Regions from separate parts of the Pseudogulbenkiania sp. AW2-16 genome, predicted to be linked through region 1. Evidence: predicted binding sites of a transcription regulator. Region 1 holds the regulator's gene; each other region holds the start of a gene.
The links. Region 1 encodes FNR, which switches genes on or off when oxygen is low (the NO sensors DNR and NnrR bind a similar motif). Its sites were predicted from a motif close to TTGATNNNNATCAA; they were not measured.

Region 1 (9,684 bases):
CACCCCGGCCGGACGCATCTCCAACCTGCTGCACGACACCGTGCACGAAGGCGACCAGCTCGAACTGGCCCCGCCGGGTGGCGACTTCTTCCTGCACGAAGAACGCAGCACCCCGGTCGTGCTGATCAGCGGCGGGGTTGGCGTGACGCCGATGCTCGCCATGCTCAACCATCTGGTGCTGACGCGAAGCCCGCGCCGCGTCGCCTTCGTCCACGGCTGTCGCAACGGTGCGGTGCACGCCATGAAGCGCCACGTCAACCAGCTGGCGGCGGAATGCGACAATGTCAGCAAGGTGGTGTTCTACGAAGAAGTGGGTGCCGAAGACCGCCTGGGCGAAGACTATGACCAGCAAGGCCGCGTCGACCTGGGCGCCGTGCGCGAGCAGGTGCTGCTGCCGGATGCCGACTACTACCTGTGCGGCCCCTTGGCGTTCATGCTGGCGCAGCGCGACTGGCTGCTGGCGGCCGGGGTGGACGGCGGGCGCATCCACTACGAAGTGTTCGGCTCGCATACCATAGCCGGCTGATTGTGCCGCGCGGGTGGGAGGGGTATCCTGCCCGCATCACTCGAGACAGAACGAATCATGCAGTTGACCCGCTTCACCGACCTCGGCCTCAGGGTATTGATGTACCTGACCCACCGCGAACGCGACACCCCGGTCACCATCCCGGAAATCGCCGAGCGCTTCGCCGTGTCGCGCAACCACCTGGTCAAGGTGGTGCACTTCATGGCACAGCAGGGCTGGCTGGTCACCACCCGAGGCAAGGGCGGCGGGCTGGCGCTGGCGCGCCCGGCCGATCACTACCGGCTGGGCGACGTCATCCGCACCCTGGAAGGCATGAGTGACCTGATCGACTGCGCCGAGCCGCCCTGCGCGCTGCGCAGCGGCTGCCAGCTCAAGTCGGCGCTGGACGTCGGCCTCACCGCCTTCTTCGAGGCGCTCAACCGCTTCACGCTGGCCTCCGCCGTCGCCGCGCCGACCGGCGAGGCCATCGTCCGCCTGCACCGCCGGCCCCGTCCGCTGGAGCCGGGCACCGTCTCCTAACACCCTCCGCCGCCCTACCCGGTTCGACGCCGGCACGGCGCCGCTCCGCGCGACACCGCACCGGACACCGCTCTCCCCGCCCTGCATCGGCCGCTCCGGCCCTGTGCGCTCCCCGCCACCGGGCCGCGGCGATCGCCCGGGACGGACTGGCCACGTCTGCCGCCGTACTTTGCCCTGCCGGCATCCCCCACACATCGCCCCCTCTGCGGAACATGGCCGGAAGTTTGCTTGCCTAAACCGGGTCGGCGCCATGCTATGACCACCCAGTCCCGCCTGAGTGGCCCCGCCACCTCTCACCCAGCGTTGCAGATTCCCCGGCAACACATCCCCGCAACAGAACGGCTCTAGCCTGTAGCAGGCTGGCTTCTTCGAGAAAGGGAACACCCATGAAGACCACTGAGATCGCCTTGGCCTTGCAAGGCGGCGGCGCGCACGGCGCCTTTACCTGGGGCGTACTGGACAGGCTGCTGGAAACACGCCGCTATCACCCCGCCGCGCTGAGCGGCGCCAGTGCCGGCGCCATGAACGCGGCGCTGCTGGCCTACGGCTGGATGGAGGGTGGTTACGACGGCGCGCGCGAGGCGCTGGGACAGTTCTGGCAACGGCTGTCGGCGCTCTACCCCTGGCCGGCGGCGCACGCCCCGCCCGTGGCGCTGCAAGGGCTGCTGCAGCTGTCGCACTTCCTGACCTCGGACCAGCTCAACCCGTTCGACTACAACCCGCTGCGCGAGCTGATCGCCAGCAGCATCGACTTCGCCCGGCTGCGCACCACCCCGATCCAGCTGTTCATCGCCGCGACCCACGTCAACAGCGGACGCCTCAAGCTGTTCCATGCCCACGAGCTGAGCGTGGAGCACCTGCTGGCTTCCGCCTGCCTGCCGCAGCTGCACCACACCGTACACATCGACGGCGAAGCCTACTGGGACGGCGGCCTCACCGCCAACCCGCCGCTGTTTCCGCTGGCCTACCAGGGGCGCGCCCGCGATATCGTGCTGGTGACGCTGGTGCCGCAACAGTGGGAGGAGACGCCTGGGCGTGCCGGCGCGGTCGAGCGCCGCCTCAACGACATCAGCTTCGGCTCGTCGCTGCATACCGAGTTGCAAGGGCTGGCCATCGCCAAGCGCGAAGCCGGCAGAAGTCTGTTCGGCCTGGGCCGCCTGGAGCGACACCTGCGCCAGCTGCGCCTGCACCATATCGATGCGGACGCTACCACCGGCGCGCTCGACAGCCTGAGCAAGCTCACGCCGCATCACGGCCTGGTGCAGCAGTTGTTTGCCGCCGGGCGCGAGCGGGCGCAGGCCTGGCTGCAAGAGCACGGTGCGGAAGTCGGGAGAAAAAGCACGATGCGGCTGTGGCGGCGCATCGGCTGACACGGGGCGACGTCGTCGCGGCGCAACGAAGAGCCGCGGCAAGAGCGCGCCACGACCGCAAGGCGGCCGTGGCGGGAAGGGAAAGGATCAGATGGTGCGCGAGTAGCGCGCCTTGGTCTGGCGCTCGCGCAGGTGGCGGTCGAAAGCCATGGCGATGTTGCGGATCAGGAAGCGGCCTTTGGGCTCAACCATCAGGAAGTCGCCGTCGAAAGTGAGCAGGCCCTGCTGCTGGAACTCGCGGATGGCCGGCATCTCGGCGGCAAAGTACTCGGCGAAGTTGATGCCGTGCACCTGCTCGATGGCTTCCACCGACAGCGCGAAGCGGCACATCAGCGCCTGGATGATGGAGCGGCGCAGGATGTCGTCGCCGTCCAGCACCATGCCGCGCAGCACCGGCAGGCGGTTTTCGTCGAGTGCGGCGTAGTAGCTCTCGAGATCCTTCTCGTTCTGGCTGTAACAGGGGCCGACCTTGCCGATGGAGGACACGCCGAAGCCGATCATGTCGCAGTCGGCGTGCGTGGAGTAGCCCTGGAAATTGCGCTGCAGCCGGCCCTGGCGCAGCGCCACGGTGAGGTCGTCCTCCGGCTTGGCGAAGTGGTCCATGCCGATGAACACGTAGCCGGCGGCGGCCAGCTGTTCCACCGAGTGCTGCAGGATGTCGAGCTTGACCGGCGGCAGCGGCAGGTCGGCCTCGTTGATGCGCCGCTGCGGCATGAACACCGTCGGCAGATGGGCGTAGTTGTAGAGCGCGATGCGGTCCGGCCCCATGGCGATGACCTTGTCGACCGTGGCCGCCACCGACTCCTGGGTCTGCAGCGGCAGGCCGTAGATCAGATCGACGCTGACCGAGCGGAAGCCGGCCTCGCGCGCGGCGTCGATCACCACGCGCGTCTCTTCTTCGCTCTGGATGCGGTTGACCGCCTGCTGCACGCGCGGCTCGAAATCCTGCACCCCGACACTCATCCGGTTGAAGCCCAGGCGCGCCAGATGCAGCACGGTGTCGCGCGTCACCTTGCGCGGATCTATCTCAATGGAATATTCTCCCTCCGCCAAGAATTCGAAGCGGGTCCGGAGTATCCCCATCAGCCGTTCCAGCTGTTCATCCGACAGGAAGGTCGGGGTGCCGCCGCCGAAGTGCAGCTGGATGACTTTTTCGCGCTGCCCCAGCACGTCGGCCACCAGGCCGACTTCCTTCTCCAGGTAATTGAGGTAGCGGTCGGCGCGGCTCTTATCCTTGGTGATGATCTTGTTGCAGCCGCAGTAATAGCACACGGTGTTGCAGAACGGCAGATGCACGTAGAGCGAGATCGGACGGCTGTTGGCGCCGATCTTGCGCTGCTGCAGCCAGTGACGGTAGTCCTTGGCGCTGAAGTCGTCGGTGAAGCGGTCTGCGGTCGGGTACGAGGTATAACGCGGGCCGGCGCCGTCGAGACGGGCGATCAGGGCGCGGTCGAACTCGCAACGTGTGGGCGAAAACGGTGGGTGGGTGGTGTTCATGATGTCTCGCGATGGAAAAACCAGTGGTGGACTGGTAAATTTGCGGCAAACCTCCCAGAAACGCTTTGACCGACATCAAGGCCCAACGCTTTGACCAACATCAAGGCTTACTTAACAGAAGCGGACATGCCGCATGACTGACTCGACTGTTGTTCCCCTGCAAGCCCTCAAGGTCTCCTGCTCCAACTGCACGCTGCGCGAATTGTGTCTGCCCCTGGGTCTGAACCGTGAGGAAATGACGCGACTGGATGCGGTGATCCGCCAGAGCCGGCGCCTGAAACGTGGCGAAGCGCTGTTTCGCAACGGCGAGGGCTTCAAGTCACTGTACGCGGTACGTACCGGTTTCTTCAAGACCTGCATCTCCAGCCAGGACGGGCGCGAGCAGGTCACCGGCTTTCACATGTCGGGCGAACTGATGGGACTGGACGGGATTTCGGCCAACGTGCACGGCTGCAACGCCGTCGCGCTGGAAGACAGCGAAGTGTGCGAGCTGCCGTTCAGCCGCATGCAGAACCTGGCGCTGGAGATTCCCTCGCTGCAACACCACTTCTACCGGCTGATGAGCCGCGAGATCGTGCGCGATCACAACGTGATGATGCTGCTGGGCAATATGAAGGCGGAGGAACGGCTGGCCGCCTTCCTCATCAACCTGTCGCAGCGCCTGACGGTACGCGGTTTCGCCGCCAACGACTTCATCCTGCGCATGAGCCGCGAGGAGATCGGCAGCTTCCTGGGGCTCAAGCTGGAGACGGTGAGCCGCACCCTGTCCAAGTTCCAGCAGCAGGGCTGGATCGCGGTGGACCACAAGCACATCCAGCTGGAGCAGCCCGAGCAGCTCAAGCAGTTGGTCGCCGGCTGCGCCAACGCCCACCCGACGCCGAACCACTGAGAACCTGTTTACGATCTCGCGAGCTAGAGCGAGACAAGGCAAAAACAGCTGAGGATGCGGAGTTTACAAGTAGTAAATGAGCATTCCAAAGTCGTTTTTAACGCCGTATCGCCGAAGCGCAGCAGATCGTAAACAGGTTCTGAGCCCTTCCGCGCCCCCGCGGTCCTAGCGTCAGCGGGCGGCCCACCGGCCACCGCGGCATGAATGGCGTTCAGCGCCCCCCGCTTCCCGCCTTGCCATTGGTCAGTTCCTGCACCGTGTCGAGCAACTCGGCCAGTCGCGCTGGCGGCGGCCAGTTCGGCGGGCAGACAAAACCGCGCGCCACTTCCTCCCAGTCCCCGCCCCCCAACGGCAAGACCTCGGCCACCAGCTGTGGCGCCTCTGCCGCCGCCAGGTGGCGGCGCAGCGCGTCCTCGTCCAGCGTCTCGGCCTCGTCCACCCGCGCCGGCGCCAGCCAGCGCAAGCGCGGCAGCCACACCCAGCGCGACGCCAGCGAGCGCCGCGGCCACGGCGCCAGCAGCGGGCGCGCCCAGCCGGTGAGGAGGTCGGGGGCCAGCGGCGGCTCGAGCAGCACGGCATGGGGATAGAACAGCCAGCCCGCCAGCCCGGCCGCGGTGCGGCAGCCGACGAAGCCGGGCGGCAACAAGGGTTGCGCCGCCGCGTGGCGCGACAGCGCGAGCTGATCCTGCAGCTTGGCCGCCTTCAGCGCCCAGGCATCGCGCAGGCTGGGGCCGACCAGGGTATGGCGCCCTTCGCCCAGCATCAGGTAGAACTTGCTGGCGGTTTCGAGGTGCCACGGCTCGCCGTCGATGCGCAGCAGGAAGTCGAATTCGCCAACGGTGCGCAGCTCGCCATTCTGCACCTGCAGATTGGCCGCCACGCACTCGATGTGCGGCGCGAGCTCGAACCAGAACGCCAGCAGATTTTCGGCGTAGCGACCAAGGCGGGTGGTGGGACGGGCGGCGAGCCAGGCCACCAGCGCCGCCGGGGCGCGGTCGAGTTCGGCCAACAGTGCCGGTCCGGCGTCGCCCAGCAGGCGCTCGGGCAGAATGTCGGCGCCGGTCAGCCACGGCGCCGGCGCCGTCAGGAGAAAGGCCAGGTCGCGCACCGCCGGGTACGCGTAGGGCAGGTAGAAAGTGCTACTGCTGGCGCTGGCCGTCATCGCGCTGGGCCACGCGCTGCACCTGCTTCAGGAAGCCACGCAGGATGTCGATTTCCTCGCGCAGCAGGTTGGCGCGGTTGAACAGGGTACGCAGGCGGCGCATCAGGCGCTCGCCGTTGCGACGCTCGTAGTAGCCGATATCGGCCAGGGTCTGGTCGAGGTGGCCGCAGAAGCCCTCCACCTCGTCGCGCGTCGCGCTCTCCGCTTCGGCGCGCAGGTAGTCGACGTCGACGCCGGTGTGGCTGAACAGCTCGTAGGTCATCACCTGTACCGCCATCGCCAGGTTGAGCGAGAAATACTCGGGGTTGCCGGGAATGGTCACCAGCCGGTTGCACAGCTCGACCTCGTCGATCGACAGGCCGAAGGTCTCGTTGCCGAACACCAGCGCCACTTGTTCGCCGTCGCGCGCGCGCGCCACCAGCTCCGGCGTGGTTTCGCGCGGAGTGGAGAGCGGCGTGGTCAGCTCGCGGCGGCGGCTGGTCAGGGCGCAGGCCACGGTGACGCCGGACAAGGCTTCGGCCAACGTGTCGACCACCACCGCCTGCTGCAACAGGTCGACCGCGCCGGAGGCCAGCGTGTCGGCCTCGGGGCTGGGGAAGGTCTTGGGCTCGACCAGGTAGAGCCGCGACAGCCCCATGGTCTTCATCGCCCGCGCCGCCGATCCGATATTGCCCGGATGGCTGGGGCGCGCCAGCACCACACGAATGTTCTTCAAAAAATCAGGGACTTCGGGTTTCTTCATTCGCCATTTCGCATTAAAATAGACGGCTTATCAAAAGCCCGTCCATGAGCCGGGTTTTTTCGTTCCTTAACCCAGATTGTTTCCTACTACGACTTTCCCTACCGGGAAAGGCGGGGTAGTTGTCTTTACTAGAGGCCGTCAATGCATCCCATGCTCAACGTCGCGGTGAAAGCCGCCCGTCGCGCCGCCAGCGTCATCCAGCGCGCGTCGCACAACGTCGACACCATCCGCGTCGAGAAGAAGCAGCACAACGATTTCGTTTCCGAAATCGACCGCGCCGCCGAAGAGGCCATCATCTCGACCATTCTCGACGCCTACCCCAAGCATGGGATTCTAGCAGAAGAGTCCGGCGCCCAAGGCTTGGGCAACGCCGAGTTCGAGTGGATCATCGACCCGCTCGACGGCACCACCAACTTCCTGCACGGCCACCCGCAATACTCGGTGTCGATCGCCCTGATGCACAAGGGTCAAATCCAGCAGGCCGTAGTGTATGACCCCAACCGCAACGACCTGTTCACCGCCTCGCGCGGCGTCGGCGCCTTCCTCAACGACCGCCGCATCCGCGTTTCCAAGCGCATTGCCATGAACGAATGCGTGATCGCCACCGGCTTCCCGGTGACCGACCAGAGCTACATCGACCAGTACCTGGGCATGTTGAAGGACGTGCTGGGCAAAACCGCCGGCGTGCGCCGCGAGGGCTCGGCCGCGCTCGATCTGTGCAACGTGGCTTGCGGCCGTGTCGATGGTTTCTGGGAGTTGAACCTGAAGCCGTGGGACATCGCGGCGGGCAGCCTGATCGTGCAGGAAGCCGGCGGCATCGTCACCGACCTCAAGGGCGAGGACGGCTGGCTGGAATCCGGCGACATCGTGGCCGGCAGCCCGAAGGTGCTGGCGCAGTTGCTGCATACGCTGGCGCCGCACGTCGGCTGATCGTTCTCCCTCCGTATTTCCAACGCCCCGTCAGTCAGCTGGCGGGGCGTTGTTGTTTGGAGGTACGGTCTGGAATAGCGTTTTCGGCGAAGTTATGGGCTATTGCTATATGGCTGGTGAGGGGGGGCCGGTTCCGCCCGGCGGACGGGAAGGGGGAATTTGCGTCGCCAAATTCCCCCTTCACCCCCAAAGGCGAGCCCACCGCCGCTTGTTTCCGTCTGGCTGGAGGCTGGCGAGGCGCCGTGCAAACTCGCCGTTCGCTAACGACGAACGGCTCAGACAGCGCACGGCTTAAAACCTCGCCATCCGCCATCCAGCCGGCGCGGCAGAAGGGCCGATGGGGCGCATCGGTCATGTCTTAGCTTTGGGAATAACAGGCGAAGGAAGAGATGAGGATATTCTCTACTGCATTGGCCAAAGACATTGGCCGTGCTCTTCGGCCAACCGTGCCGGAATCCCTCCAGATTTGTCTTTTCACCGCATCAAATCAACCCGCTCAATGCGCCAGTAGCGGATCCCCCTTCTGCCGTGCCGACGGGTGGCTTTGTCGAGGTTTTAAACCGCCGGCTGTCTGAGCGATTCGACGCTAGCGAATCGCGAGTTCCGGCGGTGCCTCGACAAAGCCGGGCCCCGGCGGGATCACACGGCAGGTGGGGGTCGCCTTTGGGGGTGAAGGGGGAATTTGGCGACGCAAATTTCCCCTTCCCGTCCGCCGGGCGGAACCGGCAAACCCCACACCTCAGCCCCCTATAGGAATTGCCTATAACCCAGCCAGACGGCCCCCTACCCTGTGCGAAAAACCGCACACCTCCCCTCCCCTTGTCTGATCTTTCGCCCACGCCCCACGCCTGTCAAAAATAAAATAACAACAATTCAACAACTTACAAAAAATCGCCGCATGGCACGCTTCCTGCAAACCAGTACCACAAGGACACCGCCGAGTGTCCTGTTCAGTACAACACCGAAGGAGACAAACCATGCTGCGTCATACCACCGCCATCGCAGTTTTCTGCGCCTTGGCCGCGAGCCAGGCCGCCAGCGCCCAGGACACCGTGCGCCTCGGCAACCTCAAGTTCGCCCACTACGGCGCCGTGTCGTACATGAAGGAAATCTGTGGCAAGTACAACATCAAGCTGGAAGAGCGCCTATTCGCCAAGGGCACCGACATCATGCCGGCCATCATCGCCGACGAGGTCGACGTCGCCGCCTCCGGCGCCGACGCCTCGATTTCCGGCCGCGCCAACGGCGTGCCGATCTACGTCGTGGCCGGCTTCGCCAAGGGCGGGACGCGCATCGTGGCCCAGGCCGAATCCGGCATCAAGACCCTGCGCGACCTGAAGGGCAAGAAGGTGGGCGTCACGCGTGGCAGCCCGCAGGAACTGCTGCTCCTGGCCGAACTGGAGAAGAACGGCCTGAGCTGGTCGGACAAGCCCGGCAAGGACGTGCAGCTGGTCTACCTCTCCTACCCCGACCTCAACCAGGCGCTGGCAGGCAAGCAGATCGATGCCATGAGCCAGTCCGAACCGCAGTCGTCGCAGGCGATCCGGAAGCAGTTCGGGCGTGAACTGATGAAACCCTACGACACCCCGATGGGCGAGCCGGTGCGCACGCTAGTGATGAGCGAAAAGCTGTACAACAAGCGCGACGTCGCCACCCGGCTGATGAAGTGCTTCGTCGAATCCACCAGCACCTTCAACAAGAATCCGCCACTGGCCGAGAAATACGTGCGCGAGAACCTGTTCAAGGGCCAGCTGAGCGCCGAGGACTTCCGCGACGCGATGGACAACGCCGATTACACCTACGACGTCACCCCGCTTCACCTCGACGTCACTACCCACTTCATGCAGAAGTTCGGCATCGGCCACTGGGCCAAGACGCCCAAGGCGGTGGAGTGGGTCAAGCTCGACCTGCTGCAGCAGGCCAAGAACGAACTGAAAGTGAAGTGAGGATCATCATGCAACAACACCTGAAATCCTTCGTGCGCGGCGCCATCGTCCCCGTGGTCGTGCTGCTGGTCTGGGAGGCCTGCGCCCGCGCCGGCCTGGTTTC
Region 2 (9,684 bases), 1.3 Mb from region 1:
CTTGAACGCCAGGTCCTGCAACTCGCGGTAGACCTTGTTCAAGCCGATGCGGTTGGCGATCGGGGCATAGATTTCCAGCGTTTCCAGCGCGATGCGCTGGCGCTTGTCCTCGCGCATCGCGTCCAGCGTGCGCATATTGTGCAAGCGGTCGGCCAGCTTGACGATGATGACGCGGATATCGCGCGCCATCGCCAGCACCATCTTGCGGAAGTTCTCGGCCTGGGCCGTTTCCTTGGTCTGGTATTCCAGCCGCTCCAGCTTGGAGAGGCCGTCGACCAGGTCGGCGATGGTGCGGCCGAACTTCTCCACCAGCGTCGGCTTGGTGACGCCGGTGTCTTCCAGCACGTCGTGCAGCAATGCCGCCGCCAGGCCCTGCACGTCCAGCCGCCACTCGGTGAGCATGGTGGCGACCGCCAGCGGATGGGTGATGTAGGGCTCGCCGCTCTTGCGCGTCTGCCCCTCGTGCGCCGCGCGGCTGAGCTCGAAGGCCTGCCGCAGCAGCTGCACGTCCTCCGGTCTCAGGTAACGGGCGGCGGCCTCGAGAAAGGCTGCCGCGTCGGCGTCGATCATCGCCTCATAGTCGATAATCGCGGAGAGGTCTGCGCTCATGGAGCCTTCCATCGGACGCCGGCTCAGCCCTTGTTGCGATGCAGGATTTCGGTGCCGACGTGGCCGGCGGAAATTTCACGCAGCGCCACCACGGTCGGCTTGTCGCGGCCGGCCTCGACGAAGGGGGCGGAACCCGACGCCACCTGACGGGCGCGGTAGGCCGCGGCCAGGGTCAGGTCGAAACGGTTCTGGATACGATCCAGGCAATCATCAACGGTAATGCGGGCCATAATGTCCTCGGCTAATCAATCGTTTTCAAGACTATATAGTGTTTCGGGCACGGGACCAACGGGGTCAGCCCTGGCTGCCCATGCGGCTCAGTGCGTCGCGGTAGCGCAGCATCTGCTTGGTGCCGTGCAGCCGCTCGGCACGGATGATGCTTATCAGATCCTGCTTGGCGCGTTCGATATCGTCGTTGACGACGATGTAGTCGTACAGCGCCGCGCGGTCCACCTCGGAACGCGCCTCGGCCAGACGGCGCTGGATGACCTCCTCGCTGTCGGTGGCACGGCCGCGCAGGCGGCGCTCCAGCTCGTTGATCGAGGGCGGCGCGATGAAGATGGTGATCACCCCATCGAACAGGCGGCGTACCTGCTCGGCGCCCTGCCAGTCGATCTCGAGCAGGATGTCGCGACCTTCGGCCAACTTCTCGCGCAGCCAGGCGGCGCTGGTGCCGTAGTAGTTGCCGTACACCTCGGCATACTCGAGGAAATCACCGGCCTCGATCATGGCAAGAAACTGCTCCTTGCCCACGAAATGGTAGTGCGTCCCCTCCACCTCGCCTTCGCGCGGCGCGCGCGTGGTGTAGGAAACGGACAGCTGCACCGCCGGGTCGACCGCCAGCAAGGCCGACACCAGCGTGGTCTTGCCGGCACCCGAAGGGGCAATAACGATGTAAATGTTACCGCTGGGCTGAACCATGTAAGCGTACATCCTGCGCCAAAAGATAATTTTTCAGGATACCACAAGCACTTCAAGCGGTTAAGACGTTCACCAAGCGGCCTAGTCCTGGCGAAGGACTAGCCAGTCCCCTGCCACTATTGCAAAATGCGCAGCTTAATCAAACCAATATGCCATTTTCGAGGGGTTTTCCATGTCACTGCTGGATAGCTTTTTCAAACTCAAGGAACACGGCACCTCGGTCAGAACCGAGGTCATCGCCGGCGTCACCACCTTCCTGACCATGGCCTACATCATCCTGGTCAATCCGCTGATCCTGTCGGGCACCGGCATGAACCTGGACGCCGTGTTCGTTGCCACCTGCCTCGCCGCCGCGTTGGGCACCGGCATCATGGCGCTGGTCGCCAACTACCCGATCGCGCTGGCGCCGGGCATGGGGCTCAACGCCTACTTCACCTTCACCGTGGTGGGCGGCATGGGCGTGCCGTGGCAGGCCGCGCTGGGCGCGGTATTCATCTCCGGCGTGGTGTTCCTGGCGGTGAGCCTGTTCAAGGTACGCGAAGCCATAGTCAACGCCATTCCGCGCTCGCTGAAATTCGCCATTTCCGCCGGCGTCGGCATGTTCCTCGCGATCATCGCGCTGAAGAACGCCGGCGTCATCAAGGCCCATCCAGCCACCTACCTGACCCTGGGCGACATCCATAACCCGACCACGCTGCTCGCTATCCTGGGCTTCTTCGTCATCGTGGCCCTGGAGTACCGCAAGGTGCCGGGCTCGATCATCCTCGGCATCCTGGCGGTGACCGCGCTGTCGATCACGTTTGGCCTGTCCAAATTCAACGGCGTCGCTGCATCCGTGCCCAGCATGGCGCCGACCTTCATGCAGATGGACCTGCACGGCGCACTCAACGCCGGCCTGCTAGGAGTGATCTTCGTGTTCTTCTTCGTCGACCTGTTCGACACTACCGGCACGCTGATCGGGGTGTCGCACCGCGCCGGCCTACTGGACAAGGACGGCAAGCTGCCACGCCTGAAGCGCGCCCTGCTGGCCGACTCGATCGCCATCACCGCCGGTGCGGTGATGGGCACCTCTTCCACCACGGCCTATATCGAAAGTGCGGCGGGCACCGCCGTCGGCGGCCGTACCGGCCTGACCTCGCTGGTGGTGGCCATTCTGTTCCTGGCCTGCCTGTGGCTGTCGCCGCTCGCCAAGACCGTGCCACCCTACGCCACAGCCCCGGCGCTATGCTACGTTGCCGTACTGATGTGCCGCGGCCTGGCGGAAATCGAGTGGGACGACCTCACCGAGTCGGCCCCGGCCGTCATGACCGCGCTGGCGATGCCATTTACCTTCTCCATCGCTGACGGCATCGCCTTCGGCTTCATCAGCTACGCCGCCCTCAAGCTCTTGAGCGGCCGCGTTACCGAACTCAAGCCGGCGGTGCTGGTGATCGCGGCACTGTGGGTCTTCAAACTGGCCTTCTTCGCCTGAGGAGCAATGGGCGTATGGAAAACCTGAACAGCCTCGATTTGTCCGGCTACCTCAAGAGCCGGATCCGCACCGTACCGGACTGGCCGCAGCAGGGCGTGATGTTTCGCGACATCACGCCGCTGCTGCAGAACCCCAAGTCCTTCCGCATGCTGATCGACATCTTCGTCTATCGCTACATGGAGGAGAAGGTCGACCTGATCGCCGGTCTCGACGCTCGTGGCTTCATCATCGGCTCGGTACTGGCCTACGAACTGAACGTCGGCTTCGTACCCATCCGCAAGAAGGGCAAGCTGCCGTTCAAGACCGTGTCGGAGGAGTATGAGCTGGAATACGGCAACGCCACGGTGGAAATGCACACCGATGCCTGCAAACCCGGAGACCGAGTGGTGCTGATCGACGACCTGGTCGCCACCGGCGGCACCATGCTGGCCGGGGCCAAGCTGCTGAAGAAACTCGGCGCCGAACTGCTGGAGGCGGCGGCCATCATCGACCTGCCAGAACTGGGTGGCAGCCAGTTGGTGCGCGACAGCGGACTGGAGCTGTTTACCGTGTGCTCCTACGACGGTCACTGAGGACGGAACACACGCTACTGGAAACGCAAACGGGCCTCACGGCCCGTTTTTATTGGTTTAGCTGGCACACAAAAAAAGAGGATACGGCGAGTCACCGTATCCGTCCAAGCACACACACATAAACCCAAGGAAGTAGCGGAGAAAGCGCTCGCGCACTCAGTGCTTGCGCGACTCGTTCTTCACATTACGGATGAACAGCGTCACGCAAACGCCCACGACGAGGCTGGCGACCACGATGGTGATCAGGCTCAAGAGCCCGACGTCATCGGATAACAGTTGTTTCCAGAGTTCCATTTTGCCCTCCTGTGGCGGCTGTGCTCGCCTTGATGACTTTGACTGCCAACCATCATACCCATGACAGGATGTCGGGAATTGACGTAGGTCAAAGGCATGTTTTTCTGCACTAGGCGGGCACAAAGGGCGAAAAAAATGGCCCCGGTTCGATTCCGGGGCCATGTCTTTTGTCACTAGTCGACAGCGTTTTACTTGCTGGCGCTCATGTCCTTGGAGAGGAAGAAGGCATCCGAGAAGAACTCATCCTCAGGCAGCCCGAGCTCGCAGGTAAAGCTGCGGTGCGCGGCCTCCACCATGACAGGGGCGCCGCAGGCGTATACCTGATGGCCGGAAAGATCGTCGAAATCGTCCAGCACCGCCTGGTGCACGAAGCCGGTGCGACCGGTCCAATTATCCTCGGGCAACGCCTCGGACAGCACCGGAATGTAGGTGAAGTTGGCGTTGGATACCTGCCACTGTTCCGCCAAGTCGGCCATGTACAGGTCAGCCTTGGTGCGCGCCCCCCAGTAGAACACCATGGGACGGGTAATGCCGCTGTGCAGAGCATGCTCGACAATGCCCTTGATCGGGGCAAAGCCAGTGCCGCTGGCCACGAACACGATGGGTTTATCCGAATCCTCGCGCAGGAAGAAAGTGCCCAACGGTCCCTTGAAGCGCATGATCTCGCGCTCTTTCATCTGGGTGAACACGTACTCGGAAAACGAGCCGCCGGGCTGGTGACGGATGTGTAACTCGAGGAAAGCATCGTCGTGCGGGGCGTTGGCGATCGAGAAGCTGCGCTTCTTGCCATCCTTCATCAGGATGTCGATATATTGGCCGGCGTGGAACTGCAAGCGCTCGGAAACCGGCAGCTTCAGCTTCAGCACCGCGACGTCGTGCAGCTTCTCGATTTTCTCGACGCGGCACGGCAGGGTCTTGACCGGAATGTCGCCGATGCCGGTGACTTCGCGCACCTCGATGGTCAGGTCGCCTTGCGGCTTGGCGCAGCAGAACAGGGCGTAGCCTTGCACCCGCTCCTGCTCCGGCAGGGCCTTCTCCTGGTAGCCATCCTGGCACACCTCGCCTTCCAGTACCTTGCCCTTGCAGGCGCCACAGGCGCCATCGCGGCAGCCGTATGGCAGGCCGACACCATGACGCAGGGCCGCCTCGAGAATGGTTTCGTGGTCGTCGACCGGGAAGGTGTGTCCACTCGGGAGCACTTTGACTTGAGCAGTCATCTCGTTACTCTACCTTAAGCTCGCTAAAATGCGGTGTATGCGTACTCTATTGATTGCAGGCTTCGGCGACGTGGCGCGCCGGGCCGTTCCTTTCCTGGCGCCGAGCTGGCGGTTGCTGGCGCTGGTGCGCCGGCCGAAACAGATAGCCGAAGCCCGCAGCCTGGGCGTCCTGCCGGTGCTCGCCGACCTCGATGACAAACGGAGCCTGACACGTCTGGCCGGACTGGCCGACGCCCTGCTCTATACCGCCCCGCCGCCGGAACGCGGTGAAAGCGACCCGCGCCTCGGCAAGTTGCTGCGCGCGCTGGCAAAGGGGAAAAGTCTACCACAGCAGATAGCCTATATCAGCACCAGTGGGGTCTACGGCGATGCCGGCGGTGCCTGGCTGGACGAAACCGCCCCCCTGCATCCACAAAGCGCGCGCGCCAAGCGGCGCGTCGACGCCGAACGCCGCCTGCGCGCCTTCGCCCGGACTCATGGCGCCACCGTGACGATCCTGCGCGCTCCAGGCATCTACGCCGCCGAGCGCCTGCCAACGACACGGCTAATCAACGGCACACCGTTGATCGCGGCGGACGAAGACAGCTACGGCAACCACATTCACGCCGACGATCTGGCACGGATTTGTGTTGCCGCACTGCGTCGCGAGGGTGGTATCCGTGTCTACAACGCCTGCGACGCCGAACCGTTGATGGTGGGCGAATGGTATGACCGCCTGGCGGACGCGCTGGGCATGCCGCACGCCCCCGCCTACCTCGGGTCGAAGTGCAGGCCGCCGTCTCCCCTGCCCTGTGGTCGTTCCTGGCCGAGTCGCGGCGGCTGGATAACGGCCGATTGCGGCGGGAATTGGGCGTCCGCTTGCGCTACCCGACCGTGGCGAGCTTTCTCGCCACCCTGCCGAGCCCGACAACGTGATGTCGGTTCCGGTCACGCCAGGATCACGGTGACCGACATCACTCACGCCAGGAAGGGAATGTCTCGCCACCTCGCGCCAGATTCGGTAACATCGCGCTTTTTTTGACTTTTCCAACGAAGACCGCCATGGAAAACCCGGCTTTTCAGCGACACATCAAGAGCTTTGTGCTGCGTCAGGGCCACCTGACGCCGTCCCAGAAGCGCGCCATGGACGAAGGCATGCCGCGCTGGGGTATCGAGTACCGCCCCGAGACCCTCGACCTCGAGCAGGCATTCGGCCGCCAGGCACCGAAAATCCTGGAAATCGGCTTCGGCATGGGGACCGCCACGGCGGAAATCGCCGCCAACAATCCGCAACAGGACTACCTGGGCGTCGAAGTGCATTCGCCGGGCGTGGGCAACCTGCTCAAGCTGATTGCCGAGCAGGATATTTCCAACCTGCGCCTGATCCGCCATGACGCCGTCGAGGTCATCGACCACATGCTGGCCGACGCCTCGCTCGACGGCATTCACATTTTCTTCCCGGACCCATGGCACAAAAAACGCCACAACAAGCGCCGGCTGATCCAGAGCCCGCTGGTGGCGAAGCTGGTGAAGAAACTAAAGCCGGGTGGCTACCTGCACGCCGCCACCGACTGGGAAGATTATGCGATCCAGATCCTGGAGGTGTTTTCGGCCAACCCCGAGCTCGCCAACAGCGCCGACGGCTACGCCCCGCGCCCGGACTACCGCCCGCTCACCAAGTTCGAGCAGCGCGGCATCCGCCTCGGCCACGGGGTGTGGGACATCATCTTCCGGCGTAACTGAGCCGGAGATCTCGATGCCTAGGCCCGCTCGACGGCAAGCCTGGGCGCGTGCCTCACCCGCCCAACAAACGATCGATATCGTCGAGCAGCTCATGCGGCTGCACCGCCGGCTCATAGCGCTTGACCAGCCGCCCCCTGCCGTCGATCAGGAACTTGGTGAAGTTCCATTTCACCGGCTGGGGATGATCGGTGTCGGCGCGAGTCAGCCAACGCCACAAGGGATGTGCCTCGTCGCCGTTGACAGCGACCTTGGCGTAAAGCGGAAACGTCACCCCGAAACGACTCTGGCAGAACGCAACGATGCTGTCCTCGGCTCCCGGCTCCTGCCCGCCGAACTGGTTGCAGGGAAAGCCAAGCACGGCGAACTCCTCGCCGGCGAAGTACACCGCCAGCTCCTGCAAGCCGGTGTATTGCGGCGTGAAGCCGCATTCACTGGCGGTATTGACCACCAGTACCACCATGCCGGCGTAGCGCGACAGGGATTCGGGACTGCCGTCGATACGGCAGGCGGAAAAGTCATGGAGCGTGGTCATGGTGGGTCTCCGTCTCGTATAATCGGCACTGCTACAGCACAGGAGCCGCCGCGCGCAGCATCCTCCGTTTTTCTCCTCAGGTAGATCGCCATGTTCAATCCCAGCCGCCAGGATGCACGCCGTTTCTTTTTCGACACCTGGGCCAAACACCAGCGCAACGAGCCGCTGACCGATCTGGAAAAAATCACGCTGACCATCCTGCTGGAGCATCCGGAATACCATGCCATCGTCGGCCAGCCCGAGCGCTACCTGGAACAGGAATGGACGCCGGACATGGGAGAATCCAACCCCTTCCTGCACCTGAGCCTGCACATGGCGATCGAGGAGCAACGTTCCATCGACCAACCCTTCGGCATCCGCTCGCTCTACGCCCAGCTCGCCCTGCGTCTGGGCGACGAGCATGCCGCCCAGCACCAGATGATGGAATGTCTTGGCGAAATGATCTGGCACGCCCAACGCTATGGCGGTGGCCCGGACGTCAATCGCTACATTTCCTGCGTGCGCGGCCGGCTGGGCATGGGCGAAGAAGAAACTCCACGCATCAACCCCAACGATGCCGGCGACTGACAAGGCGCTTCCGGTTCTTTAGGTGATAGCCCAAGTTGGCGACGGCCACAAACCCGGAAATGGCAAGCGAGGAAAATCGATGCCAAGCCTGCCCAACGCGCCCCTAGCCACGCTCTAGAGCAAAAAAAGCACCCATGCATAGCACGGGTGCCTATCCCTCGCTTTATTCGCCTTAGACGATGCGACGCAGCCTACGCCCCTCGATGAAGGCTTCGATATTTTCGACCAGTTGCCCGGCCAGCCGGCTCATCGCCTCGTGGCTGGCCCAGCCAACGTGCGGGGTAACGATCAGATGCGGCAGCCGCGCCTTGAGCAGTGGATTCCCCTCGTTCGGCGGCTCGACCGTCAACACATCGAACCCGGCTCCCCCCAACTGACCATACTTGAGCGCCGCCACCAGCGCCTCCTCGTCGACCAGCCCGCCACGTGCGGTATTGATCAGCACGGCTCCCGGTTTCATACGCTGCAGTTCCTCAGCGCCGATCATATTGCGGGTTTGCTCGGTCAACAGGCAATGCAGCGACAGCACGTCCGAGCGGGTCAGCAGGGTATCGAAATCGACGTAGCCCTCGCGTACGCTGGCCGCCCCCTTGCGCTCGCCAAACAGCACGGTCATGCCGAAGGCACGTGCACGCGACGCCAACGCCTGACCAATGCCACCAGAGCCAATGATGCCCAGTGTGGCGCCCTGCAGGTCGCGAATCGGCGCGCCGAAATGGCAGAACTGCGGCGCGTTCTGCCACACGCCAGCCGCCACGTCGCGCTGGTAGGCCGGCAGGTTGCGGAACAGCGCCAGCATCATCATGAAGGCGTGCTCGGCCACCGTGTCGTCGCCGTAATGCTGGATGTTCGCCACGGCCACGCCGCGTTCGCGGCAAACCTCAAGGTCGATATGGTTCACCCCGGTCGCCGCCACCGCCAGCAGCTTCAGCGCCGGCAGGGACTCAAGTGTGGCACGGTTGAACGGCACCTTGTTGGTGATGACGATCTCGGCCCCTTCGGCATGGCTGACGATCTGCTCTCGCGTGGTGGCCGGGAATTCATGGTAATGATGGGGGAAGGCAAAAACAGGAACCGGGACAGGCAAGCTGTCCCGGTCCAGAAACGCGATGGAATGGGTCATGTAGTCGTCGTCAGCGCTCAAAGGTGATCAAATCGCGGTAGGCATGCCAGGTGGCCAAGCCGATCACCGGCATGATCACGATCAGGCCGACGAAGTAGGTGACAAAGCCCACCACGGTGAGGGCAACAATCATAGCCGCCCACACCAGCATCGTCAGCAGGTTCTTATACACCGCCTGCAGGCTGGCCACCATGGCGGTGACGGTATCCACCTCCTTGTCGAGCAACATCGGCAACGATACCGCGCTGACCGCGAACACCAGTGCCGCGAAGAAGAATCCGATGCCAAAATACGCGACCAGGAAGCCCACGTTCTCGGGCTTGAAGGCGTTGGTCACCACCATGTTCAGCGTTGGCAGGGTTGCCGTGTCGTAGAACAGCGCAAACATCAACAGCGACATGCGGAACCAGCCGAACACCAGCACCGCCAGCAGCACGGCGTACAGTGCAAAGCTGTGCATGTTGACCCGCCAAGCCATCATGCTGTGGACCAGCGTGACGCGACCACGGCCATCGAATGCCTCCATCTGCTTGGCGATGTCGTAAAGACCGATCGCCAGGAACGGTCCGGCCAGCAGGAAAATGGTCGACAGGGTTATGACGATCTCCGGCGCCTGCTCGAAGTAAGTCGTCAACAGGTATCCCATCAATACGAAG
Region 3 (9,684 bases), 1.8 Mb from region 1:
GCACCGCCGGCCTCGCCTTCCTGATCCACTACGCCACGCCGCTGAGCTTCGGCCAGGTGTTCTTCGTCATCAACCTGCCGTTCTACTACCTCGCCATCAAGCGCATGGGCTGGCGCTTCACGGTGAAGACCTTCTGCGCGGTGCTACTGCTGTCGCTGTTCTCCGAGCTGCAGTCGCACTTCATCCACATCGACGGCCTCAACCCGTTCTACGCCGGCGTGGTCGGCGGCCTGCTGATGGGCGCCGGTTTCCTGATGCTGTTCCGCCACCAGGCCAGCCTGGGCGGCATCAACATCGTCACGCTCTACCTGCAGGACAAGTACGGCATCCGCGCCGGCAAGCTGCAGATGGCGATCGACGTCAGCATCGTCAGCGCGGCGCTGTGGGTGGTGAACCCGCTGGCGGTGCTGGTGTCGGTGCTGGGCGCGGTGGCGCTCAACCTGATCCTCGCCGTCAACCACAAGCCGGGCCGCTACTTCGCGGCCTGAGCGCCAGCCGCGCACCGCTGCCCGGCGCTCGCGGGGTCTGTTCGGGGGCGCGGCCGAGCACTTGCATCGACCCGATGCCGGTCCGGTTTTCCCTTTCCTTGCCGCCCGGCGCTCCCTCAGCGCGCCAGGCTGGGCAGCAGGCTGAAGCCGTTGCGCGAGCCGGTGGTCACGTAGCCGACCAGCTGGCTGTCGCGATGGGCGAGCGCGGTCAGTCCGTCGTCCCCCTCGCTGATCTGCCAGTCGAGGGCGTTGCCCTGGGTGACCCCGGCCAGCTGGATCGGGTAGCGCGGCGTCTTCACCGCCACCGGCAGGGGGCCGAAGCGGACCGGTGTCGGCGTGCCGGCCAGCGTGCTGGCCAGCGCGTTGGCCGACAGCGTGATCGGCTGCAGGTAGGGCAGGATCTGCCCCTCGATTTCGGCGCAGTCCCCCAGCGCATAGACGTGGGGCTGCGAGGTGCGCAGGTAGGCGTCGACGACGATGCCGCGCCCCGTCTCCAGCCCGGCCGCCAGCTCCAGCCGCGGCTTCAGGCCCGCCGCGCAGACCACGGCGTCCACCGCCCGCGTGTCGCCGTCGCTCAGCGTCACGCGGTAGCCCTGCTCGGCCCGCTCGACCCGTTCCACCCCGGTGCCGAAGCGTAGCGTGACCTGGTCCATGACGTCGTGCAGGCGCTGGCTGACCACCTCGGGCACCAGCCGCTCCAGCAGGCGGCTGCCGATGTCCACCAGCGTGACGCGCTTGTGCTGGGCGATGTCGTGGGCGATTTCGGTGCCGATCAGGCCGCCGCCGATGACCAGCACGTGCTCGCTCTGGTTGAGCCGGTCGAGGTAACGCCGGTACTGCTCCAGGTTGTTCAGGGTCAGGATGTCCCGCGCCGCGTCGCCGCCGACGGGCGGGACGAAGGGCTCGGCCCCCACCGCCAGCACCAGGTCGCTGTAGGGAATCTGCGCTTCCCCCGCGGTGACCTTCTGCGCGACAAAATCGATGGCACTGACCCGGGTACGCGGTCGCACCATGATCTTCAGCTCGGCCGCCATGCCGGTGGCGTTGTTCAGGGTGAGCCGTTCGGCACTGGCCTGATGCCCGAAGCCGTGGCTCAGTTGCGGCTTGGGGTAGTGTTCGCCGCCATCCTCGGTGAGGACGACGACCGGCGTGGTGCTGTCGTGCTGGCGGAACGCCCGGGCCAGGGTGTAGCCGGCATGGCCACTGCCGATGATGACGAGGGGCTTTTTCATCGTGTTTTCTCCAGAAGCCGTCGCTTAGGCGGGGACAAAGTCGCTCTTGCCCATGAAGCACACCGGGCAGAGGAAGGTCTCGGGGACGTCCTGCCAGGCGGTGCCGGCGGCGACCCCCTGGGCCGCGTCCCCCTGCTGCGGGTCGTAAATCCACGAGCAGGTCTTGCAGCGCATCTTGCCGCTGCAGCCGCACGCGGCGGCGGCGTCCGCCGTATTCTGTCCGGTGCTGCCCAGTTGCTCGATGAACGCCTCGCCAAAACGCACCCCCTGGGCGAGGGCATCGTCGTTCGGGCGCCATTCGGCGGTGATGCCCGGGTTGAGCACGCGGAAACCAGCGTCGTCCAGGCGCTTGGCGATACGTTCCACCGCACCACCGCTCCAGCCGTGGGTGCCGAAGGAGGCGGCCGCCTTGTTCTTGAAGCGCAGGCCGGTCATTTCCTCGAGCAGGGCGGCAACGTGCGGCAACATCACGTTGTTGACGGTCGGGCTGCCGACCAGAATGGCCTTGGACTTGAACACGTGGGTGAGGACGTCGTTCTTGTCAGTGTTGGACAGGTTGAACAGCTTGATCACGACATCCTGGTCCGCCTTGCGGATGCCTTCGGCAATCGCCTCGGCCATCATGCGGGTGCCGTTCCACATGGTGTCGTAGACCAGGGTGATCTGATTCTCCTGGTAGTCGTCGGCCCACTTCAGGTACTGCTCGACGATCTGGGTCGGCTTGTCGCGCCAGATGATGCCGTGGCTGGTGGCGATCATGTCGATCGGCAGGTTCAGCGCCAGAACTTCATGAATCTTCTGGGTCACCAGCGGGCTGAACGGGGTCAGGATATTGGCGTAATACTTGATGCATTCTTCCTGCAGTTCGACCGGGTCGCACTGGTCGTTGAACATCTGGGCGCTGGCGTAATGTTGGCCGAAGGCATCGTTGCTGAATAGCACGGCGTCGCCGGTCAGGTAGGTGGCCATGCTGTCCGGCCAGTGCAGCATCGGCATCTCGACAAACACCAGTTGCTTGCCGTTGCCGAGGTCGAGGCTGTCGCCGGTCTTGACGATCTGGAAATTCCAGTCCTGGTGGTAGTGGCCGCGTAGCGATTTGACGCCGTTGGCAGTGCAGTAGATCGGCGTGTCGGGGATGCGCGCCATCAGTGCCGGCAAGGCGCCGCTGTGGTCGATCTCGTTATGGTTGGCGATGATGTAATCGATGGCGCCGAGGTCCACCTCCTTGGCCAGATTGGCGACGAATTCTTCGGCGTAAGGCGCCCAGACGGTATCGATCAGGGCGATTTTTTCTTCCTTGACCAGGTAGCTGTTGTAGCTGGAACCGCGATGGGTGCTGTATTCGCTGCCGTGAAATTCACGCAGTTCCCAATCCTGTTTACCAACCCAGCGGATGTTGTTTTTGACGGTGAAAGCCATGGCAGAGAGCTCCTTGCGGTATAAGACTCGTGTTGAATGAATCTTATACCTCATAACATTCACCGTAAATGAATCTTATGAGTTATCATGAATTCGCTTGAGGTATATCAAGAGCGGGCTGTTGCCGTGCCCTGTATGCCTATATCGTATGCCAGAATCAAGTCTGGGCCCGCTGTCGCGGCGCCACAGGCAAGATAGAATGCAGGTTCGACCCCAACCGGGCCTGCCTGATTGAACAACCCCATGGAACGGCACCGATCGTGCGACTGACGGCTTTTACCGATTACTGCCTGCGCGTGATGATGTACAGCGCGCTGGCGGGCGAGCGCCTGGTGACGATCAACGAGATCGCCCAGGCGTACGGCATTTCCGCCAGCCACCTGACCAAGGTGGTGTTTTTCCTCGGCCAGCATGGCTATCTCACCACCGTGCGCGGCAAGGGGGAGGGATGCGCCTGGCGGGCGATCCGCGGCAGGTCAACCTCGGACAGCTGGTGCGTGCCGCCGAGACCGACAACGTGTTGGTTGAGTGTTTCGATCCCCAGCACTCGCAATGCCGCATCGCCTCGGCGTGCCGCCTGATGAACGTGCTGCATGCGGCCCAGGAGGCCTTTTACGGCGAATTGTCGCGCCATACCCTGGCCGATCTGCTGGTTCAGCCGGCGGGGCTGGGGCGGGCCTTGGGCATCGAGATCCGGCTCGTCTCCGATTGAGAAACCCGGCGCGGCGACGCCGCGTCACGCGCTGTTCCTGATCGGCTCCATTTCTTTGCGGTTCTGCAGGCAATCCAGAAACCCCGCCAGCAACGGCGGAACGGGCCCAGGGCGCGTCGCCAGCCCCAGCGACAGGTACGCCCCCTCGTCGCTGAGCGGCAGATAGCGCACCCCCGGCATCTTCACGCACTCCAGCGGCGAGGGCAGCAGCGCCACGCCGAGACCCGCCGCCACCAGCCCGATCTGGGTGGTGGCCTCGCGCGCTTCCTGCACAATCCTCGGTTCGAAGCCGGCCGCCAGGCAGAGCTGGCGCACCTGCACGTTGAGCCCGGTGCCGGCGCCGGCCGGGTAGATGATGAAACTCTCGTCGCGCAACTGCTCCAGCGACGCGTGGGGCTGCGCGGCCAGCGGGTGGCGGGCGTTGATCACCAGCCGCAGCGGGTCGCGGTGGATCTCGCGCAGTTGCAGGTCGGGCGGGTTTTCCTTGCCGTGGAAACGCACGAAGCCGATGTCCAGCCGTTCTGCGCGCAGCGCCTCGAACTGCAGCGCGGTGAACATCTCGCGCAGCGTCAGCTGCACCTGCGGGTAGTGGCGGCGATAGTCGGAGATCAGCCCGGGCAACAGGCTGGTGAATGGCAGCGAGGAGGTGAAGCCGACGCGCAGCTCGCCCACCTCGCCGCGCGCGGCGCGGCGGGCATCGTCGGCGGCCTGTTCCACCTCGGCCAGGATGCGGCGGGCGTGCTGCAGGTAGCGCTCCCCGGCATCGGTCAGCGCCACGCGGCGCTTGCTGCGCTCGAACAGGGCGACGCCCAGTTGTTCTTCCAGCGAGCGAATCTGCTGGCTCAAGGGCGGCTGGGCGATGTGCAGGCGTTCGGCGGCGCGGGTGAAGTTGAGTTCTTCGGCGACGACGACGAAGTAACGCAGGTGACGCAGTTCCACGTGATATCTTTTACATATTAATCAACGATTAAATATATATTGGACTGGCGGTTTGTCCAGTCCTAGCATTGGCTTATCCAGCCCCTGACCGGGGCCGCCAGCCGAGTCTTGACCATGTCTTCCGATGCCTTAGCCGTATCCCGCGCCACTGTTTTTCCCGCTCCGCCCACCGCCCCGGTGCACGAACGACTGCGTGCCGGTACCCCCGCCTTCCGCCGCACCAGCTGGGGCATGTTCTTCGGCGGCTTCGCCACCTTCTCCTCGCTGTACGGCATGCAGCCGCTGATGCCGATGTTCTCGCACGACTTCGGCCTGTCGCCGGCGGCGGCGAGCGGCGTGGTGTCGGCTGCAACCGGCGCGCTGGCGGTGGCGCTGATCCCGATGAGCCTGTTGGCCGATCGCTACGGTCGCAAGCCGGTGATGAACCTGTCGCTCGGCCTGGCCGCGCTGTTGACGCTGCTGGCGGCATTTGCCGGCAGTTTCGGCCAACTGCTGCTGCTGCGCACCCTGCTGGGCATCGCGCTGGCCGGCATCCCGGCGGTGGCGATGGCCTATCTGAGCGAGGAGATCGAGCCGGCCTCGCTGGGGCAGTCGATGGGGCTGTACATCGCCGGCAACGCGCTGGGCGGCATGAGCGGACGCTTTTTCCTGTCGCTGATGAGCGAATGGGCCAGCTGGCGCGAGGCGGTGGCGGTGCTGGGCCTGTTCGGGCTGGTGTCGGCCGTGGTGTTCTGGCGCTGCCTGCCGCCGTCGCGGCATTTCCGCCCGGCGCGGCTGGTGCTGGGCGAGGTGCGCGGCAACCTGCGCCTGCACCTGGCCGATGACGGCCTGCCCTGGTTGTTCGCCACGGCCTTTTTGCTGATGGGCTGCTTCGTCAGCCTGTACAACTACCTCGGCTACCACCTGGCGCTGGCGCCGTTCAACCTGTCGCCGAGCGCGGTCGGCGCGGTGTTCCTGCTGTACGTGGTGGGGATGTGGAGCTCGGCCTGGGTGGGGCGGCTGGCCGACCGTCTGGGGCGGCGCAACGTGTTGTGGGTCATGGTGAGCCTGATGCTGGCCGGGCTGACGCTGACGCTGGCCGGCACGCTGTGGCTGGTGGTGCCCGGCATCGCCGTGTTTACCTTTGGCTTCTTCGGTGCGCATTCGGTGGCGAGCAGCTGGATCGGCCGCCGCGCCAGCCGGGCGCGCGGCCTCGGCCTCGGCGCTCTACCTGAGCTGCTACTACCTGGGCGGCAGCGGCCTGGGCTCGGCCTCGGGCCTGATGTGGAGCTCGGGTGGCTGGGGCGGGGTGGTGCTGGCGCTGACGGGCGGCCTGCTGTTGTCCCTCGGCATCGCGCTGCGACTGCGTCGTCTGGCACCGCTGCCGGCTGCAACAAACTGAATTTTTCTCCTCCTCTTGTTTCCGGTCTCCGGACCCGGCGCGAGTCTTTCGCTGCCGGGTTTTTTTCTGTCCGCTCAATAGGCCCGTTGCCGGTCGACCAACCCTTCCGGCCTTGCCCCGCTTCGTAGTGCCCGCAGGCTGGCGGCGATCTGCGCTACCGCCGGGCCGGGCAGGGTGATGGCGGCAATGTGCGGGGTGACGGTCACGTTCGGGTGTGTCCACAGCGGGTGCTCCGGGGCCAACGGCTCGCTGGCGAACACGTCGAGCTGGGCAAAGCGCAGCTGGCCGGCGTCGAGCAGAGTGAGCAGGGCCTCCTGGTCGAGTTGGTCGCCGCGGCCGGCGTTGATCAGTGCCGCGCCATGGGGCAGCCGGGCCAGCCGTTCGCTGTCGAGCAGGCCGCGCGTTTCCGGGGTGGACGGCAGCACGCTCACCAGTACGTCGGTCTCGGCCAGCAGAGTGTCCAGCGCCGCGCTGCCGTGCCGGCAGGCGACGTCGGGCAGCTCGCGCGGGCTGCGGCTCCAGCCGGACACGGTGTAGCCCCGCCCGGCCAGGGTGGTGGCGACTACCGCGCCGATGGCGCCCAGCCCCAGCACACCGACGCGGACCTCGTGCGCCAGCCGGGGCGGCTGCGGCTGCCAGCGGTGCTCGGCCTGCTGGCGCTGGTAGATGTCGAACTGGCGCTGGTAGCGCAGCACGCCGTACAGCGCGTACTCCGCCATCTGCTGCGCCATGCCGGCGTCGGTCAGGCGGATCACCGGCAGCGTCGCCGGCAGGTCGGAACGGGCGAGCAGGCGGTCCACCCCGGCGCCGAGCGCGAACACCGCCTCGAGCCGGCGAAAGCGGGCGAAAAACCCTTCCGGCGGATTCCACACCACGGCGTAGCGCACGGCCGCGTTGTCGACCTCCTGTGGCCACACCGCCAGGTCGATATCGGGCAGCGCCTGGCGCAGCAGCAGCGTCAGCTGCTCGGCATCCTGCGGGGCATAGAGATAGAGCATGGCGTTTCCTTCGTTTTCAGATGGGGCGGCGCGTCTGCAGCCACTCCCACACCCCCAATCCGGCGGCGCGGCCGCTGGCGAAGCAGGCGGTGAGCAGGTAGCCGCCGGTCGGGGCTTCCCAGTCCAGCATCTCGCCGGCGCAGAACACGCCGGGCAGTTGGCGCAGCATCAGGCGCTCGTCGAGCGCGGCAAAGGTGACGCCGCCGCCGCTGCTGATGGCCTCGTCGAGCGGGCGCGGCGCGATGAGCTTGACCGGCAGCGCCTTGATCGCCGCCGCCAGTCGCTGCGGATCGTTCATGGTGTCCTTGTCCAGGCACTCGCGCAGCAAGCCCATCTTCACGCCCTTCAGCCCGACGCGGCTTTGCAGGTGGCTGGACAGGGAGCGCGAGCCGCGCGGGTGCGCCACCTCCGCGGTGACGCGCGCCAGGTCCTTGCCCGGCGCCAGGTCGAGGTGGATGGTGGCGCTGCCGTGCGCGGCGATGGCGTCGCGCAGAGGGGCGGAAAAGGCGTAGATCAGGCTGCCCTCGACGCCACCCCCGGTGACGACGAATTCGCCCTGCTTGCGCTGCTCGCGGCCGTCCGCGTCGGTGAAGCTCAGCACCACCGATTTCAGCGGCTCACCGGCGAAGCGGCTGCGGAAGTGCTCGCTCCAGCCGACGTCGAAGCCGCAGTTGGACGGCACCAGCGGGCAGACCTCGACGCCGCGTTCGGCCAACCTTGGCAGCCATGCCCCGTCCGAGCCCAGCTTGGCCCAGCTGCCGCCGCCCAGTGCCAGCAGTACGGCGTCGGCGCGCACCCTCTTGTCGCCTTCCGGCGTGCTCAGCAGTAGGGCGCCGTCGGCGCTCCAGCCCTGCCAGCGGTGGCGCACGTGGATACGTACGCCGGCTTCGCGCAGGCGCTGCAGCCAGGCGCGCAACAGCGGCGCGGCTTTCATCGCGGTGGGAAACACCCGCCCGGACGAGCCGACGAAGGTGTCGATGCCCAGGCCGTGCACCCATTCGCGCAGTTGCTTACCGCCGAAGGCCTGCAGCCAGGGCCGCAACTGCTCGCTGCGGCTGCCATAGCGAGACAAGAACGGCTCGGCAGGCTCGGAGTGGGTGATGTTCATGCCGCCGACGCCGGCCAGCAGGAACTTGCGCCCGACCGAGGGCATGGCGTCGTAGACGTCGACCTGCGCGCCTTGCCGGCTCAGCACTTCGGCCGCCATCAGTCCGGCCGGACCGCCGCCGACGATGGCGACGCGGCGGCTCGGGCCTGTTGCTGTCGTGGTCATCGTCGGCGCTCCGTGGTGGCGGGCGGCATGGCGGCGTGTGTCATCGCTTCTGGTCCTGGCTATGGCTGGTGAATGGCGGGCGGCGACGGCAGCCGCTAACGCCTTGTTTTGGCGGGCAAAGGCAAGCGTTACGTGGCGTCCCTGCCCGAGAGGGGCTGATTGTCACAGAAACGTCGTCAAAACCCAAGCTAGGCCGCCGCCGGCCGCCGCCGCCCTTGTGCGGGTGTGGTGTTCGGATTTCCGTGCGCTAATGCCTTGGAAAGTACGGCGTTCCGTCAGTTTGTTGCGGTGGTCGGAATTTGTTCGATAAAAATCAATGGGTTGGGTTTTGGTTTGTCTGGTCGCGGGCTGGCCCGATTCCTGCTGAATAGCGACCCGGGCTAGAACATGGCAGCAGGTCGCAAGAACCTGCGCCGCTTGCCGGGGGCGCACCGCCTGCCGCCATCGAGGCGGCCGTGGCGACCCCGCCTCTACCGGTCGGGGCGAATCACGCTCTGGCCACGATGAATCCTCAAAGGAGAGAACATGTTTGTCGATAAACGCTTTGCTCGCGCTGCCGCCCTGCTGGCTTGCTCCGCCGTCTTTTCCTTCGCCCACGCCGAAGACGCCGCTCCGGCCAAGCTGCCCAACGTGGTGATCCTGGCCACCGGCGGCACCATCGCCGGCACCGGTGCTTCCACCACCACCACCATCGGCTACACCGCCGCCAAGGTCGGTGTCGACAAGATGATCGAAAGCGTGCCGGAACTGAAGAAGGCCGCCAACGTGCGTGGCGAACAGGTGGTTCAGATCGCCAGCGAAAGCATGACCAACGACGTCTGGCTGAAGCTCGCCAAGCGCGTCAACGAACTGCTGGCGCAGAAGGATGTCGACGGCGTGGTCATCACCCACGGCACCGATACCATCGAAGAAACCGCCTACTTCCTCGACTTGACGGTGAAGAGCAAGAAGCCGGTGGTGATCGTCGGCTCCATGCGCCTGTCCACCGCGATCAGCGCCGACGGCCCGATCAACCTGTACAACGCCGTGCTGCTGGCCGGAAGCAAGGAAGCCGTCGGCAAGGGCGTGCTGGTGACGCTGAACGACCAGATCAACGCCGGCCGCGATGTCACCAAGACCAATACTTCCACCGCCGACACCTTCAAGACGCCGGAACTGGGCTTCCTCGGCTACATGCAGGACAACAAGCCGCACTTCTACCGTCTGCCGGTACGCAAGCACACCGCCGAGACCGAGTTCGAC

Region 2: ABKF58_RS08420 (DUF3149 domain-containing protein) is a predicted target of FNR. The motif match lies at 3,946-3,959, and genes of this name have one in related genera.
Region 3: norV (anaerobic nitric oxide reductase flavorubredoxin) is a predicted target of FNR. The motif match lies at 3,237-3,250, and genes of this name have one in related genera.

What each region holds. Positions count from the first base shown of each region.
Region 1 covers NZ_CP157668.1:422,955-432,638, forward strand. The annotation lists gene hmpA (NO-inducible flavohemoprotein) at 1-526, shown strand, start outside; gene ABKF58_RS02045 (RrF2 family transcriptional regulator) at 584-1,045, shown strand; gene ABKF58_RS02050 (patatin-like phospholipase family protein) at 1,432-2,415, shown strand; gene hemN (oxygen-independent coproporphyrinogen III oxidase) at 2,503-3,912, opposite strand; gene fnr (fumarate/nitrate reduction transcriptional regulator Fnr) at 4,046-4,801, shown strand; gene ABKF58_RS02065 (DUF1853 family protein) at 5,013-5,963, opposite strand; gene ABKF58_RS02070 (RNA methyltransferase) at 5,941-6,705, opposite strand; gene ABKF58_RS02075 (inositol monophosphatase family protein) at 6,847-7,635, shown strand; gene ABKF58_RS02080 (ABC transporter substrate-binding protein) at 8,613-9,581, shown strand; gene ABKF58_RS02085 (ABC transporter permease) at 9,590-9,684, shown strand, end outside.
Region 2 covers NZ_CP157668.1:1,737,493-1,747,176, reverse strand. The annotation lists gene ABKF58_RS08445 (RelA/SpoT family protein) at 1-609, opposite strand, end outside; gene rpoZ (DNA-directed RNA polymerase subunit omega) at 633-839, opposite strand; gene gmk (guanylate kinase) at 904-1,530, opposite strand; gene ABKF58_RS08430 (NCS2 family permease) at 1,703-3,001, shown strand; gene ABKF58_RS08425 (adenine phosphoribosyltransferase) at 3,016-3,573, shown strand; gene ABKF58_RS08420 (DUF3149 domain-containing protein) at 3,730-3,867, opposite strand; gene ABKF58_RS08415 (CDP-6-deoxy-delta-3,4-glucoseen reductase) at 4,056-5,084, opposite strand; gene ABKF58_RS08410 (SDR family oxidoreductase) at 5,122-6,105, shown strand; gene trmB (tRNA (guanosine(46)-N7)-methyltransferase TrmB) at 6,126-6,806, shown strand; gene ABKF58_RS08400 (glutathione peroxidase) at 6,859-7,338, opposite strand; gene ABKF58_RS08395 (DUF1841 family protein) at 7,429-7,905, shown strand; gene ABKF58_RS08390 (D-2-hydroxyacid dehydrogenase) at 8,078-9,028, opposite strand; gene ABKF58_RS08385 (DUF2189 domain-containing protein) at 9,039-9,684, opposite strand, start outside.
Region 3 covers NZ_CP157668.1:2,259,276-2,268,959, forward strand. The annotation lists gene ABKF58_RS11085 (YitT family protein) at 1-488, shown strand, start outside; gene ABKF58_RS11090 (FAD-dependent oxidoreductase) at 605-1,720, opposite strand; gene norV (anaerobic nitric oxide reductase flavorubredoxin) at 1,745-3,139, opposite strand; partial or broken gene ABKF58_RS11100 (RrF2 family transcriptional regulator) at 3,442-3,851, shown strand; gene ABKF58_RS11105 (LysR substrate-binding domain-containing protein) at 3,876-4,790, opposite strand; gene ABKF58_RS11110 (MFS transporter) at 4,968-6,299, shown strand; gene ABKF58_RS11115 (2-hydroxyacid dehydrogenase) at 6,246-7,169, opposite strand; gene ABKF58_RS11120 (TIGR03862 family flavoprotein) at 7,186-8,442, opposite strand; gene ABKF58_RS11125 (type II asparaginase) at 8,968-9,684, shown strand, end outside.